2 regions of the Pseudoalteromonas sp. M58 genome follow, and region 2 is predicted to be linked to the other one. Evidence: predicted binding sites of a transcription regulator. Region 2 holds the regulator's gene; the other holds the start of a gene.
What was found. Region 2 encodes LexA, which represses DNA repair genes until DNA is damaged. Its sites were predicted from a motif close to TACTGTATNNNNATACAGTA; they were not measured.

Region 1 (7,408 bases), 330 kb from region 2:
CTCGGTTTTTTAATGTTGCTCGCTTGCATATCGGCTAAAAACTCAGTACAAAAATTATCGTTACAATTTAGTGGGTTTGGAACAATCTCCGTTACCATAATATGTGAGGGTGAGTTTACTTCATCAAATAAGTCAAAGCTGGGTACAAACGAAACGCTAGTATATTCAGGATTAAACCCTTGCTTTTGGGCGCTATTAATAAACTCAGAGAGTGGTTCATAAGTGCCGACTAAACAGATTGCCGTAACTCCGCTTAATTTTAAGGTATTAAGTGCCGACTCCACATCTTGGCTATTGCGTTTGTAGCGAGCAACTATTACCGGTGTAAGGTTATATTTAGCGAGTGCTTCTCTTAGTCCTGATTCTACATATAAGCCAAATTCGTCAGCCTGTATAAACAGCCCTATTTTAGTATGTTTATGCTCTTCAACGAGGTATTTGATTTGTTCTTGTGCTTCGTCGTTATAGCTTGCTCTTAAGTTAAATGCTTTAACTGACGGTTTTTCACGTAGAAAGCTCGCCCCGCTAAAAGGCATTAAGAACGGAATTTTTGATTGTTCTAGTAAAGGTATAATTGCATGGCTGGTTGGGGTACCCATGGCACCAAACAGGGCATCAACTTTATTTGTGTAAATAAACTCACGAGTATTATTAACTGTTTGTTTGGGTTCATAGTGATCGTCAGCCACTAAAAGTAGCACCTTAGCGCCATTAATGCCGCCAGCGTTATTAACTTTGTCAAAATAAACGCTGCTACCTTTATGTAACTGTTGGCCAATATTTTTAGCAGGGCCAGTCAGTGCAGTAGACATGCCCAGCTTAATTACTTTGTTGTTGGTTTGCTCGGCATGCGCGAAAGTTTGCCCAAGCACTAATGCTATAAGGACAATGTTAAGGTTTGCTATTATGTGAAATGCGCTCATACCAATTATTTACAGCCTTTTTAAATAATGTATTAAATGACTTTGTGCCATTCAAACCTAACTGACTTTGGATATTTTTCGGTGTCCAATTTTGTAATACTAGCCTAATAAAAACATATTGGAAATTATCGTCATCGGTTGGCAAGCTATACGGCAATGCCCAAAAACGTCGCCAGAGCAATGGTTTTATATTAAAAAGCTGGTAGTCACTTGTTAACATAGACTTTAATCTTAATTGCTCAGTGATACTGCCAGTATGAGTATTAAAATGAGAGACAATTTTCGCGACCAGTTGATAATCAAGCTGACTATAGTGATCGAGTAGTTGCAAAGGGAAATCGGCTTCAAACTGTGCTACTAATTGCTCTACTAGTTGGTCACTTTTAGTTAAGCTTTTAACAACTAATGCACTGTGCTCGCCCGTTGCCTTATCTTTTTGAAAACCGAGTTTAACTAAATCAAAGCCATTACTTTGCCAAAAACTGAGTAATTGCGCATTGCCACCAAAGCTGGCACCAAACCAATGACACTCGCTCTGCAATTGCTGTTCACAGTATTTAAGTAACTGTGTGCCTATTTTTTTGTTGTGATGCTGTGGATCAATGGCAATACGCACCACGCGGGCGCAGTGTTGTTTTAAAACATCAGCATTAAAACTCAATTGTGCTAACGTTTGTGCCATTAAGTGACCTTGAGGCCTGCGCTTTCCTTGTGCTATTTCATTGCTCATGGCGGCATTAAACCCACCTTCAATCGCAATTAAACAGACACCGAGAATATTATCACCTTGTTGGCAAACAAATACATGTTGTTTAGTGGCGTCTAGTAAGTGGCGTAAATCATTCACACTGGTTTGATAATGTGCCAGCGTTAGCAACCCAATCACTTGATAAAGTAGTGACTCGTTACTAGCAAGTTGATGTGCCTGTAATTGCTTAAATTGCAAAGGGGTAGAGTGTAAGGTGACGCTGTGATGTTCAGCATCTAAGGCTAATAACGTGCGAATGTGCAGCTCTAATGGATCCTGCTTTGCAAAGCGAATAGGCTGCTCAAGAGTCATACTGCGCATATTTTTAAAATGCGTTTTAATGTAGCGAGTAAACTTTAGAATATAGCCGCGACCATTGCCTTCATAGCCAACCATGGTGCTTGAAAATACCACGCGAGGATAAAGGTGGAGTAGTTTTATGAGCATTGGAACAGGGATTGCTGCTGCTTCATCAATTAATAGCAAGTCACACTCAGGCTGTTCGTTAAGTAGTTGATCAGGTGCAATATATTGCATGTTTGCAATGCATTTATTGCCTGCTTGATACTCCAAATTAAGTGCGTTTGCTAAATGTTTAAAGCTGCTGTGCAATGCGCGAAATTGCATAGAGCTGATGAGGATTTTTTTATCGCTGAGCTCGCTTGCGGCAATCCCTAATGCCGCTGATTTTCCCCGTCCTCGATCAGCATTAATCAATAATGGTCTATTTGCCCGTCCGTGCGCGGTTTTTTTTATTAATTCAACACATTGTTGTTGCTCGGTAAAATCTATTGTACCTGCTGATGAATCAATGTCGGCAAGAGTAACCCAGCCATCTTGTTGATTAAAATGTAATAAGGAGGCGTTGCTCAGTAAGTGCTTTAAGCGTTGATTAAAAAAGCTGTATTGATGCGCTTGTCCAAATGATTGAAATAATGGCAGCGCAGGATCGCACCAATGTTCAAGTGATTCGAGCGGTGGAAGTAATACAATTAAAAAGCCACCCGCTTGAACTACGCCAGCTAAGGCTGCTAGTTTATCTGGCACCAGTCCACTGTAGCCATCATAAACAGCATGGGCGCACTCTTGCCCTAAAATTTGATGGGTATGCTCTGGCCAATGTGCATTAACTAAATTTGTGTTTTTAGAAAGAACAAAAGAGGGTTGCTGTAATTGAGCAAGCAGCTGAGTGCATTGCTCATAACACCAATTTTTATCGCCTGTAAGCAACAGTAACTGACGATGTTTAGCATTCGTTAGCTGCTGTTGCAGATGCTCTATAACGCGGTTAAACGGCTTGTAGTCTTGCATAAGCTGTTACTAACCACTTACTACCTAAGTCGTCAAAGTTAACTTGTACTCGCGATTGTGCGCCACTGCCTTCGTAATTAAGCACCGTACCAATGCCAAATTTTGCATGTAGCACCCGTTGACCTAAATTAAACCCGCTTTCTTCAAAGGCGGCATGGCTAACCGATGCACTAAAGCGACCAGCTGCTGGCGGGCGAGAAACCTGGGTTTTAATGCGAATTTCTTCTACGCAGTCTTCGGGTATTTCACGTAAAAAACGCGATGGGCTGTGGTATTTTTCTTGACCATATAAACGGCGGCTTTCTGCGTGGCTTATATACAGTTTATCCATAGCACGGGTCATACCTACATAACAAAGGCGGCGTTCTTCTTCTAAACGGCCCGTTTCTTCATTACTTTGTTGTGATGGGAACATGCCCTCTTCAACACCGACCATAAATACCAGCGGAAACTCTAAGCCTTTAGCTGAGTGAAGCGTCATCATTTGTACCGCATCTTCATGTTCATCAGCTTGCCCTTCACCTGATTCAAGCGAGGTGTAGGCTAAAAAGCCTTGTAGTGGTGAACTGAATTCTTCCTCTTCAGGGAGTTCATATTGATCGCAGGCGCTAATTAATTCTTCTAAGTTTTCAACCCGAGCACGGCCTTTTTCACCTTTTTCAGCCTGATACATTGCCATTAACCCTGAGGTTTGAATGGCATATTTAGCCTGCTCGTGCAGCGTTAAGTCACTAATCTTATCTTCAATATGTTCAATTAACTCAACAAACTTGGCAACAGCTCCAGAAGCGCGACCCGATAAATGCTGTTGCTCTACAATGGCTTTAGCAGCATACCAAAGCGGCAAAGATTCAGCGCGAGCGCAGTCACGTATATGGCTTAATGTTTTATCGCCAATGCCGCGGGCGGGCGTATTAATAACTCGCTCAAATGCCGCATCATCTTGGCGGTTACCCACTAAGCGTAAGTATGAAAGAGCATCTTTAATTTCTTGCCGTTCGAAGAATCGCATACCGCCATAAATTCGGTATTTTAAACCTTCTTGTAGCATTGCTTCTTCAAGTACCCGCGATTGCGCATTACTACGATATAAAATAGCCGCATCTTGAAGTGCATTACCCGCATTAAGCCAGCTACGTAATTTGCTACTCACAAAGCGCGCTTCATCTAGCTCATTAAAAGCAGCATAAATAGAAATAGGTTCACCGTCGTTACCATCGGTCCATAAACTTTTACCCATTCGCTCGGAGTTATTTTGAATTAACGCGTTTGAGGCTTTAAGAATAGTGGCAGTCGAGCGATAGTTTTGCTCAAGGCGAATCGTCTCTGCATCAAAATCGGTTAAAAAGCGTTTAATGTTTTCTATTTTTGCGCCGCGCCAACCATAAATACTTTGGTCATCATCGCCTACAATCATGATGCTGCTGGTATCGCCCGCAAGTAGTTTTAACCACGCATACTGAATAGTATTGGTATCTTGAAACTCGTCTACAAGCATGTGCGCAAAGCGCTGCTGATAATGACGCAGCAAGGTTGGGTTATTTTTAAGAACCTCATAGCTACGTAGTAATATTTCTGCAAAATCAACTAGGCCCGCTCTATCACAAGCTTCTTGATAGGCCGCGTAAACACGCAGCATCATTTGCTCGTTAATATCGTATGCCTGAATATCTTTAGGGCGCAGAGCTTCATCTTTTTTAGCGCTTATGTACCAACCAAACTGCTTTGCCGGCCATTTTTTATCATCAATATTCATCGATTTTAATAAGCGCTTGATCATACGAAGCTGATCGTCAGAGTCTAAAATTTGAAAGGCTTCTGGTAAGTTTGCTTCACGGTGATGTGCACGCAAAATTCGGTGCGATAAACCATGGAAAGTACCAATCCACATGCCGCCTACAGGGGCTTTTAATGTTTCTTCAACCCGTGAGCGCATTTCTTTAGCGGCTTTATTAGTAAAGGTTACCGCAAAAATACTATAGGCAGAGGCTTGCTCTACTTGCATTAACCAGGCAATACGATGAACCAATACTCGAGTTTTACCTGAACCTGCTCCTGCTAATACCAGCATGTTTTGTAATGGCGCTGCAACGGCATCGCGTTGTTTATCATTTAAGCCATCGAGTAATTCTGAAACGTCCATCGTTACGCCTTTTTAATCAATAATGAGAGCAGTATAACAGGTGTTTTTGTTAGGCTAAATAAAATACTGTTTTTATAAACAGCTATTTATAAAATACGTATTTAAGTTGTTGAATAGTTAACAGTATAAACTGAGCAAGTAACTAAAATAGCTATTCAAAATTGCTAATTTGACTTATTTTTGGCAAAAAATACTAAACTGATAAATTCGTAATAATTTAACTGTATGATTTGTAAGCCTTAATAAATTGGCATAAAGTGTGTAAGTATAAATAATAAGTACAAATACAAAATTAATTAAACTACAGAGGTTAGTATGTCTCAACAAGGTTCTGGCGGAAATGTAATCGCCGCTCTATGTAATATTTTTTTCCCAGGTTTAGGGCAGTTGGTTCAGGGTCGTATTTTAGCGGCGCTGGTGTTTGCCATTTTGGTTTTTGGCGGCTACGCGTTATGGTTTTTAGTTGTTCCAGCCATTGTTGGAGCCGTATTCCATTTATGGGCAATTATTGATGCTGCCCGCTATCGCTCAGGCGGTTAGCTATAGTTAGCTATAGTGAGCATACTTTAATAGCGCCTTATGGCGCTATTTTTGTATCTGGCTTTCATTATTCATAGCTGATTAGGTTATAATCTGTTGTATTAGCAGTACTGGAATAAAGTTATGGAATACCAATTCATTCGCGATCCTATTAGTGGGTTAAGAATTAAAATTAGCAGCGAGCACGCGATTATAGGCCGCTGGTTAAATGAAGAAATAGGCAAAGATAAAGTGGCGATGGTGCAGGCACTTATTAGCTCGGTGAGTTCAAGCTTTGAGCCGGTAACACTTAAAGGCCAAGAAATTGACCTAATTCTTTCTAAAGATGAAGCGTTATTTGAAGCACATGCGCTGCATCAAGATAACGAAGATATATTAGCCTACCAAGATGACGAACTCATGCTGGAAGAGAATGATTTAAGCAGTGGTTGTGGTTTTGAAGACTTTGTTGATCTGATCAACTCGTGGCATGAGTTTTCGGCTGGTCGTTAAGTTATATTATCTGTATTATTACCCTAATTATAAATCCAACAGTGGAACCAATATGTCTGCGAATTTAAACAAACTAGTTGTTATGCTAGAAATGCAAAATGCCATGAATACCAAAGTACATGAGCAATGGTTTAGTCAAGGCTTTGAATGGTATAGAGCTATTTGGGTTGAATGTGCAGAAATGCTGGATCATTACGGTTGGAAATGGTGGAAAAAACAAACGCCAGATACTGAACAAGTAATTTTAGAGCTGGTTGATATTTTTCATTTTGGTTTATCGCTACGTATCGACGGTGAGACCAGCTACGAGCAAATAGCAACACAGCTACAAACTCAAATGAGCGCCCCACAGCAAGGTGATGATTTTAAACAAACGCTTGAATTATTAGCAGCCAGTGCGGTTGCCAATAAAACCTTTAACGCGGCTGCTTTTGCCGGTTGTATGGCACAAATCGGTATGGATATTGATGATTTATATCGTGGCTATGTGGGTAAAAATACGCTGAACTTCTTCCGTCAGGATCATGGTTACAAAGAGGGTAGCTACATTAAAGTGTGGCATGGCAAAGAAGATAACGAACACTTAGTTGAAGTAGTTAAAAGCCTTGATACTGAGCATGTAGATTTTGCAAAACAGGTATATCAAGGCTTAGTAGCGCGTTACCCTCAGGGCGAATAAGCCAGGGTCTGTTGACCTTTGCGGATTACAATTTGTTCAAATTAGGGGCGGTTTAATCGCGACGCGAGGTTTGTAACCTAGTGGGCTAAGTAAAAACCGAGCAACAAAGAGTAAATCGCCCCTAGGCAGAACCCTTCGGGCAGCGCCTGTTTGGCATTGATGCTGCGTTATCGCCTATTTATGGGGAATAACCACACCACATAGGCTCTGCCTTGCCTAAATACCAAACAGACTGCTGCAAATTTAACCTTGAAAGATCAACAGACCCTAAATAAGCTTACGGTAATCGGTGACACTTAAGTAATCGGTTATATCGTTATGTGGTTGCTGGCTATTCGGGTTAGCAACCGCAAGTAAATGCTCAATGCCGTATTCTCGTGCGGCATTTAATACCGGTAAGCTGTCATCTACAAATAATGTGCGGCGTTTATCAAACCCTAAATCCCCTTGAACCTTGTGCCATAAACTTTGTTGCTCTTTACTTACCCCATATTCATGCGTTGACACCACCCCGTCTAAGTAGTTATCAATGGCGGTATGTTCAAATTTAAGCATTACGCATTCTGGATGAG
Region 2 (7,408 bases):
AGCTTATTCCTGAGCAGTTTACTGCCGATGTTGAATATGCGTGGCGCGAAGCCTACGGTGTACTTGCTGATATTTGTATTACCGAAGAAGCGGCATTGTATGCGCACAGTAAAAACAACCATGGTGGCTGGGCAGGCACGCGCCAGTTTGAAATTACTGATAAACATGTTGAATCTGAATTCGTAACTAGTTTTACGCTGACACCTGTGGATGGTAAAGCAGTTATTACCTACAAGCCAGGACAGTACATTGGCATTAAAGTTAAGCCTGAGGGCGCAGAATATGAAGAGATCCGCCAGTATTCTATTTCGCAAAAGAGCAATGCTAAAAACTATCGTATTAGCGTTAAAAAAGAGTGCCTACCAAAGCCTGGCGTGGTGTCTAATTATTTACACTCACTAGAGCAAGGCGCACGAGTAGAGTTATACCCGCCAGCGGGAGATTTTATTTTAAAAAATGAGACAACTCCAGTGGTACTTATTTCAGCAGGTGTTGGCCAAACCCCGATGATGGCAATGCTGCAAACGCTACTTAGTGGTGATAAAAATCAAGCGATTAGTTATTTGCACGCGTGTGAAAATAGCCGCGAATTTTCATTTAAAGGGTATTTAGCGCAGCAAACGGCAATGCATCCACAGCTAAAAACATTTACTTGGTTTAATCAAGGTGGCGAGGAGTGTGATTTCACTGGGCTAATGGATTTAACGGTGCTTGAGGCATCATTACCTATTAGCGAAGGGGCATTTTATTTGTGTGGACCAGCATCATTTATGGCTAACGTAAAAGGCCAGCTACTTGATTTAGGTGTGCAAAGCTCAAACATTCACTACGAAATATTTGGACCACACCAAGCGTTATAGGTTAATTAAAAGCGTGTGTTACACGCTTTTAATTTAAACTTACAGCTTTTTACTATTTGTGTTAGCAGCATAAGCTTGTTGTTGCCAAGCATTAAATAGCTTTTGTTGTTTAGCTGAAATTTTTAAACCATACGTTTTTTGCATGTAAGCGTACGCATCGGCAATGCGTTTACGTGCATGAACAGGCGGTTCAACAACACGTTGTTTAAAATTAACTTTAACCTCACAGCGACCATATTGCGTCGCGTTTTGGGCTAACATACCAAAGCGATAGTTTGAGCGATCGGCGTTAATTTCACCAATTGCAGGGGCTAAATTGTTTATATCGGCTTCCATCATGCGAAACTTAGCGCTAACTTTGCGGCAGTTTTTACGCCCACCATCTTGCCAACATTGTAACTGGTGACCAAATTCCCATGCAGGGACAATATGTTCCCATTCAATTCGCAATGCACGTTGATTTACTTTGCCTGAGCGGGTTAGTGTGTTGCGAGGCACGTAGCCACAATGGGTAGGATCGGGTACTAACTTTTTGCCTTGTTTTTTTATATCGCAACCACAATAAATACTTTTAGCGTTTTCGGGAAGGGTATTAATTAAGTGCTTTTTGGCACTCGAAAACCGCGTAAATTGTTCGCCCATTGCTGAAAAACAAGCACAGCAAGCCAACAAAGCTAAAATAAACCGAATCATATCCATCACATACGTGAACTACAGGAGCGGCTAGTTTAAGGCCTAGAATAAAAAAGTAAACTGCCACCGGCATGCTTTAATTTTAATTTGCGTATTTTGTAGAGGGCGTTTTTGAGGAGTAAATAGTGGGCAATATTCAGAGGCTAACGCTAAAAATGCGTTAATGAGGTGATTCCTGCGTTGTTGATTTGGTATAACGGTAAAACTGCGTTAAAGTTTGCAATGAAATTAATAGAGGGTAAAAACGAGATAATGTCGGAAATTCAATTTTTAAATGTAGATCTAGAGCTTGAGTCAAAGCAAGATATTAGCGTATTAGTTGCTGATTTAAAAAAGGTCGCAACTATTTTACATTATGATAAAGACGAATACCGTCAACTTGCTCGCATAGAGGTTGCAGGTGAAATAACCACGCCAGATAAAGCGATTAATCACTTGTGTGAGTTAATCGAGTCGTGTTCACGCAATGCATTAAAGCAATGGTTGAGTTGCTCACGCAGAACCTTCGATATGGGGTTTGAGTCTGGCACTTCGCCAAAATGCTTTAACCAAGCCTTACATGCAGATACCTTGTTACGTATATCTGCAATTGGTGCAGGCGTAGAAATTACTATTTACCCTCTCGAAAAGTAATTTAATTTCAACCTTGGTTAATTGACTTACTAGCCTTTTCGCTCAACTACGGCTGCGGTCATCCGTGATACGCAGCAAAGCTCATTGCGGCTATTGGTTATTTTAATATCCCAAACCGAGCTGCGTTTGCCGATATGATAAGCTCTCGCTGTGGCCGTTAATGTGCCATTGCGTGATGCCTTTAAATGACTTGCACTGATCTCTTGGCCAACACAATAAAACCGATTGAAATCAACTACAAAATTAGCGGCATAACTTGCTACTGTTTCAGCAAGCACCACATTTGCACCACCATGAACGATACCCATAGGGTTATGATGCTCTGGAATTGCCGGCATAGTTGCCACTAAGTAGTCATCACCAATTTCACTGATCTCTATTCCCATGGTTTTCATGAGTGTCCCTTGGCCTGTAATACCTTGATCTAATTGCTTACAAAACTCTAATGTAATCGGTTGATGCCAAATACTCATGCTAGCTCCTTGGATAAGTAATTGAGAATTAAAATTTATTAATATGATAATGCGTTGCTAATAATTACATTTATCACCCTGCTTTTAAAGTAGGTTATTGTTTGATGATAACGGCATATAAGGCATTAATTTATATTTGCGATTTTTAAATAACTGTATATACTCACAGTTAATTGTACTGTATGGAAAACCAGTTGTATGCGACCATTAACGAAACGCCAAGCGCAAATACTCGAACTCATTAAAGTGTTTATTAAAGACACTGGTATGCCTCCTACACGTGCCGAAATTGCACAAACACTGGGTTTTAAAAGTGCGAATGCTGCAGAAGAACACTTAAAAGCACTGGCCAAAAAAGGTGTGATTAAAATGAAGCCAGGCGCGAGTCGGGGCATTCAGCTTGTTGAAGAAGAGGAGCCAGAGCAGTTAGGCTTACCTTTAATTGGCAGGGTGGCTGCCGGTGAGCCTATATTGGCGCAACAGCATGTAGAAAGCCACTGTAAAATTGACCCTTTAATGTTTAAACCTGCGGCCGATTTTTTATTGCGTGTTAACGGTATGAGTATGAAAGACATTGGTATTATGGATGGTGATTTACTTGCTGTGCATAAAACCCAAGTTGCCGAAAATGGACAAGTTATTGTTGCCCGTGTTGACGACGATGTAACCGTGAAGCGTTTAGAAAAAGCGGGCAGAAAAGTACTCTTACATGCTGAAAATGATGAGTTTTCAGCTATTGAGGTCGATTTAGAAAATGAGTCGTTCAATATTGAAGGCTTAGCGGTAGGTGTTATTCGTAACGCTGACTGGATGTAGTATTAAAGCATAATTTAGCGCTTAATAGTGATTAGGCGCTGGGTTTGTTAGCAGCACAATGTCTAACTTATCAAATGTATGACTATATGTTGTCAAGTGCTTCTCCTATCATAAATAAAATCACTAAATACTTTATAAATAAACAAATTTACTCTGCTTTTTTAAGTTAACAATTTTTTATATTTCTATCCTGTAATTTCAATACACCCCTTACTAAACCTGACTCTTAGATTAATTGCCTGACTAGTTGCTATTTTTTTAGCTGCGCATTTTAAAAAATACACCTTGTTTATTTTTCATACTCACCTTGCTTATTGTTTATTTTTTAACTAGTTATTAAAGAGCTGGAATAAAAATAACTCACAGCTTAGTCGTTTTGAGAACACACATTTACTAAATCCAGCACCCTTATAAAAAATAAAAATAACGAATAGGCGTTTAAGCCGTATGCCTCTTCGCTTTGCGTCAGCAATAGCATCAAAGGAGCCGTCACATGGGTAAGCTGAGTTCTTCCTTGTGGCTTATATTGTTTGTTTTTTCGCAGAATGTGCTTGCTAATAGCCAATATAATATGCGTAAAGGCGTAACCGATATAAGTAATAATGTATACCAACTGCACATGACTATTTTTTTAATATGTTGTGTGATTGGGGTGATCGTGTTTGCCATTATGTTTTGGGCACTCATTCATCATCGCAAATCTAAAGGGGCTGTCCCTGCCCAATTCCATGAAAGCACCAAAGTAGAAATACTGTGGACTGCGATCCCTTTTGTCATATTAATTGTTATGGCCATTCCTGCGACTAAAACCTTAATTGCCATGGAGGATGCCAGCAAAGCTGATCTCACCATTAAAATTACAGGCTCACAGTGGAAGTGGCATTACGAGTATATGGGGGAGGACGTTGAGTTTTATTCCATGCTAGCTACACCTCAAAATGAAATAACCAACCTTGCTGATAAAAACCCGAATTATTTACTCGAGGTCGATAAACCGCTGGTACTACCAATTAATCAAAAAGTACGTTTTTTAATGACTTCAGATGATGTTATTCACTCATGGTGGGTGCCTGACTTTGCCGTTAAAAAAGATGCAAACCCTGGGTTTATTAATGAAACATGGACCAATATTAATGAGGTTGGTACTTACCGTGGGCAGTGTGCAGAGCTTTGCGGTAAAGATCATGGTTTTATGCCTGTTGTGGTAGAAGCTAAAACAGAAGAAGACTTCAAAACGTGGTTAGCAGAGGCTAAACAAGCCAAGCAAAAAGCAGCTGCAGCAGACGCTGCGTTATTAGACCAAGTTGTACCAAAAGAAGAGCTGATGGCGCTTGGTGAGCAGGTTTATATGGCGAGCTGCGCGGCGTGCCATCAGCCAACAGGATTAGGCTTGCCGGGTGTTTTTCCGGCTCTTAAAGGCAGCCCAATAGTCATAGGTGATATCAAAGGGCATATAGATATTTTGCTCCACGGTAAACCAGGTACGGCTATGCAGTCTTTCGCAAAGCAATTATCAATCAAGCAAATAGCAGCTGTTATTACCTATAAACGCAACGCGTGGGGTAATGACACTGGTGATGTAATTCAACCGAGCGAGATACAAGCGGCACTGGATGCTGATGGGGAGGCTAAATAATGAGTAGCATTGCAGAACAACCTAATACCAATGAGGCTCATCATGCCCATCAACCTGCCACAGGCTTTAAGCGCTGGTTATTTACAACCAACCATAAAGATATAGGTAGCTTATATTTAATTTTTTCACTCACCATGTTTTTAATTGGTGGGGCAATGGCGATGGTTATTCGAGCTGAGTTATTTCAGCCGGGCCTACAACTGGTTGATCCTCACTTTTTTAATCAAATGACCACAGTGCATGGTTTAATAATGGTGTTTGGTGCGGTTATGCCAGCCTTTACCGGCTTGGCAAACTGGATGATCCCGCTAATGATTGGTGCGCCAGATATGGCCTTACCGAGAATGAATAACTGGAGCTTTTGGATTTTACCGTTTGCGTTTTTAATCCTATTAGCTTCATTATTTATGCCTGGTGGTGGCCCTGCATTTGGTTGGACCTTTTACGCGCCGCTTTCCACCACTTATAGTAACGACAACACAGCAATGTTTGTATTTGCTGTGCATATTATGGGTATTAGTTCGATTATGGGGGCCATTAATGTGGTGGTCACCATAGTAAATATGCGTGCTCCGGGTATGACGTGGATGAAGCTGCCGTTATTTGTGTGGACATGGTTGATCACGGCGTTTTTACTTATTGCAGTTATGCCGGTACTTGCTGGTGCAGTTACTATGGTGCTCACCGATAAATACTTCGCGACCAGTTTCTTTGATGCCGCTGGTGGTGGCGATCCGGTGATGTTCCAACATATTTTTTGGTTTTTTGGTCACCCTGAAGTTTATATTATGATTTTGCCTGCCTTTGGCATTATTTCTACGATTGTTCCCACCTTTTCACGTAAAAAACTATTTGGTTATGCCTCTATGGTGTATGCCACCTCCTCCATTGCCTTGTTGAGCTTTATTGTGTGGGCGCATCATATGTTTACCACTGGTATGCCCGTGGCGGGTGAGTTGTTTTTTATGTACGCGACTATGCTGATATCGGTACCTACCGGCGTAAAAGTATTTAACTGGGTAGCGACTATGTGGCGCGGGTCTATTAGCTTTGAAGTGCCAATGCTGTTTAGTATCGCATTTATTGTGTTGTTTACTTTAGGTGGTTTTTCGGGGTTGATGCTAGCGATTACACCTGCCGATTTCCAATATCATGATACCTATTTTGTGGTTGCACACTTTCATTATGTACTCGTAACGGGCGCGGTGTTTTCTATTATGGCGGGGGCTTATTATTGGCTGCCAAAATGGACCGGAAACATGTTCAATATTACCTTAGCAAAATGGCATTTTTGGTTGTCGTTAATAAGTGTAAATGTGCTGTTTTTCCCAATGCATTTTGTGGGGTTAGCCGGTATGCCACGCCGTATTCCAGATTATGCGCTACAGTTTGCTGATTTTAACGCCATTATTAGTATAGGTGGGTTTGCCTTTGGTTTATCGCAATTATTATTTGTGGTGGTTGTGTATAAATGTGCAAAAGGGGGCGACAAAGTGCCTGCAAAAGTTTGGGATGGAGCTGAGGGGCTTGAATGGGAAGTTGATTCACCTGCGCCTTATCATACGTTCTCAACGCCGCCGGACATTAAATAATGACTCACTTGCCGTTATTAAAAAAGCTGGTGGTGATTTGCATTGCAATGTTTGCATTTGCATTTGCCATGGTCCCTTTGTATGACGTGTTTTGCGATATAACGGGGCTTAATGGTAAGCCCTCGTTAGAGCAGGCACAGCAAAGTACCTTGGTCACTGAAAATAGAGAAGTCAGCGTTAGTTTCACTACGCATGCGCAAAGTGGTGCGCCTTTTGAAGTTAAATCTAAAGAGTACAGTGTAGATGTAAAGCCTGGGGCTATGCGTGAAGTTAAGTTTAGCGCTAAAAATAACAGTAATGAAGATAAAGTAATGCAGGCTATACCGTCGGTAGCACCAGGAAAAGCGGCCAAGTATTTACACAAAATAGCGTGTTTTTGCTTTGATCAGCAACCGTTAAAGGCAGGTGAAGAGCTGGAGTTTACATTATTGTTTTATGTAGATACTGAATTACCCAGTGATGTAGAAGAGTTAACCCTGTCTTATACCGTATTTGATATTAGCGAGCGGCTAGTAGCCAGTAATAACTAGCTTATAAAACTAGTGAAAAACTAGGAGCAAATAAAATGAATCAAAAATATGAACATTATTATGTACCAGAGCAAAGTCCATGGCCAATAGTTGGGGCAGTTGCGTTATTTTTTATTGCGGTAGGCGCAGCCTTAACCGTAATGGATATGGGCAAAGAGGGTGGTAATGGCGTTTA

Region 1: uvrD (DNA helicase II) is a predicted target of LexA. The motif match lies at 5,190-5,209, and genes of this name have one in related genera.

What each region holds. Positions count from the first base shown of each region.
Region 1 is NZ_CP152390.1:133,662-141,069, forward strand. It holds gene AAGD16_RS00640 (ABC transporter substrate-binding protein) at 1-923, opposite strand, end outside; gene AAGD16_RS00645 (GNAT family N-acetyltransferase) at 892-2,982, opposite strand; gene uvrD (DNA helicase II) at 2,960-5,125, opposite strand; gene AAGD16_RS00655 (hypothetical protein) at 5,441-5,665, shown strand; gene AAGD16_RS00660 (YacL family protein) at 5,789-6,157, shown strand; gene AAGD16_RS00665 (dUTP diphosphatase) at 6,210-6,836, shown strand; gene yrfG (GMP/IMP nucleotidase) at 7,104-7,408, opposite strand, start outside.
Region 2 is NZ_CP152390.1:3,157,072-3,164,479, reverse strand. It holds gene hmpA (NO-inducible flavohemoprotein) at 1-860, shown strand, start outside; gene AAGD16_RS14585 (endonuclease) at 900-1,553, opposite strand; gene AAGD16_RS14580 (hypothetical protein) at 1,806-2,186, shown strand; gene AAGD16_RS14575 (PaaI family thioesterase) at 2,216-2,659, opposite strand; gene lexA (transcriptional repressor LexA) at 2,858-3,475, shown strand; gene coxB (cytochrome c oxidase subunit II) at 3,969-5,111, shown strand; gene ctaD (cytochrome c oxidase subunit I) at 5,111-6,703, shown strand; gene AAGD16_RS14555 (cytochrome c oxidase assembly protein) at 6,703-7,233, shown strand; gene AAGD16_RS14550 (cytochrome c oxidase subunit 3) at 7,269-7,408, shown strand, end outside.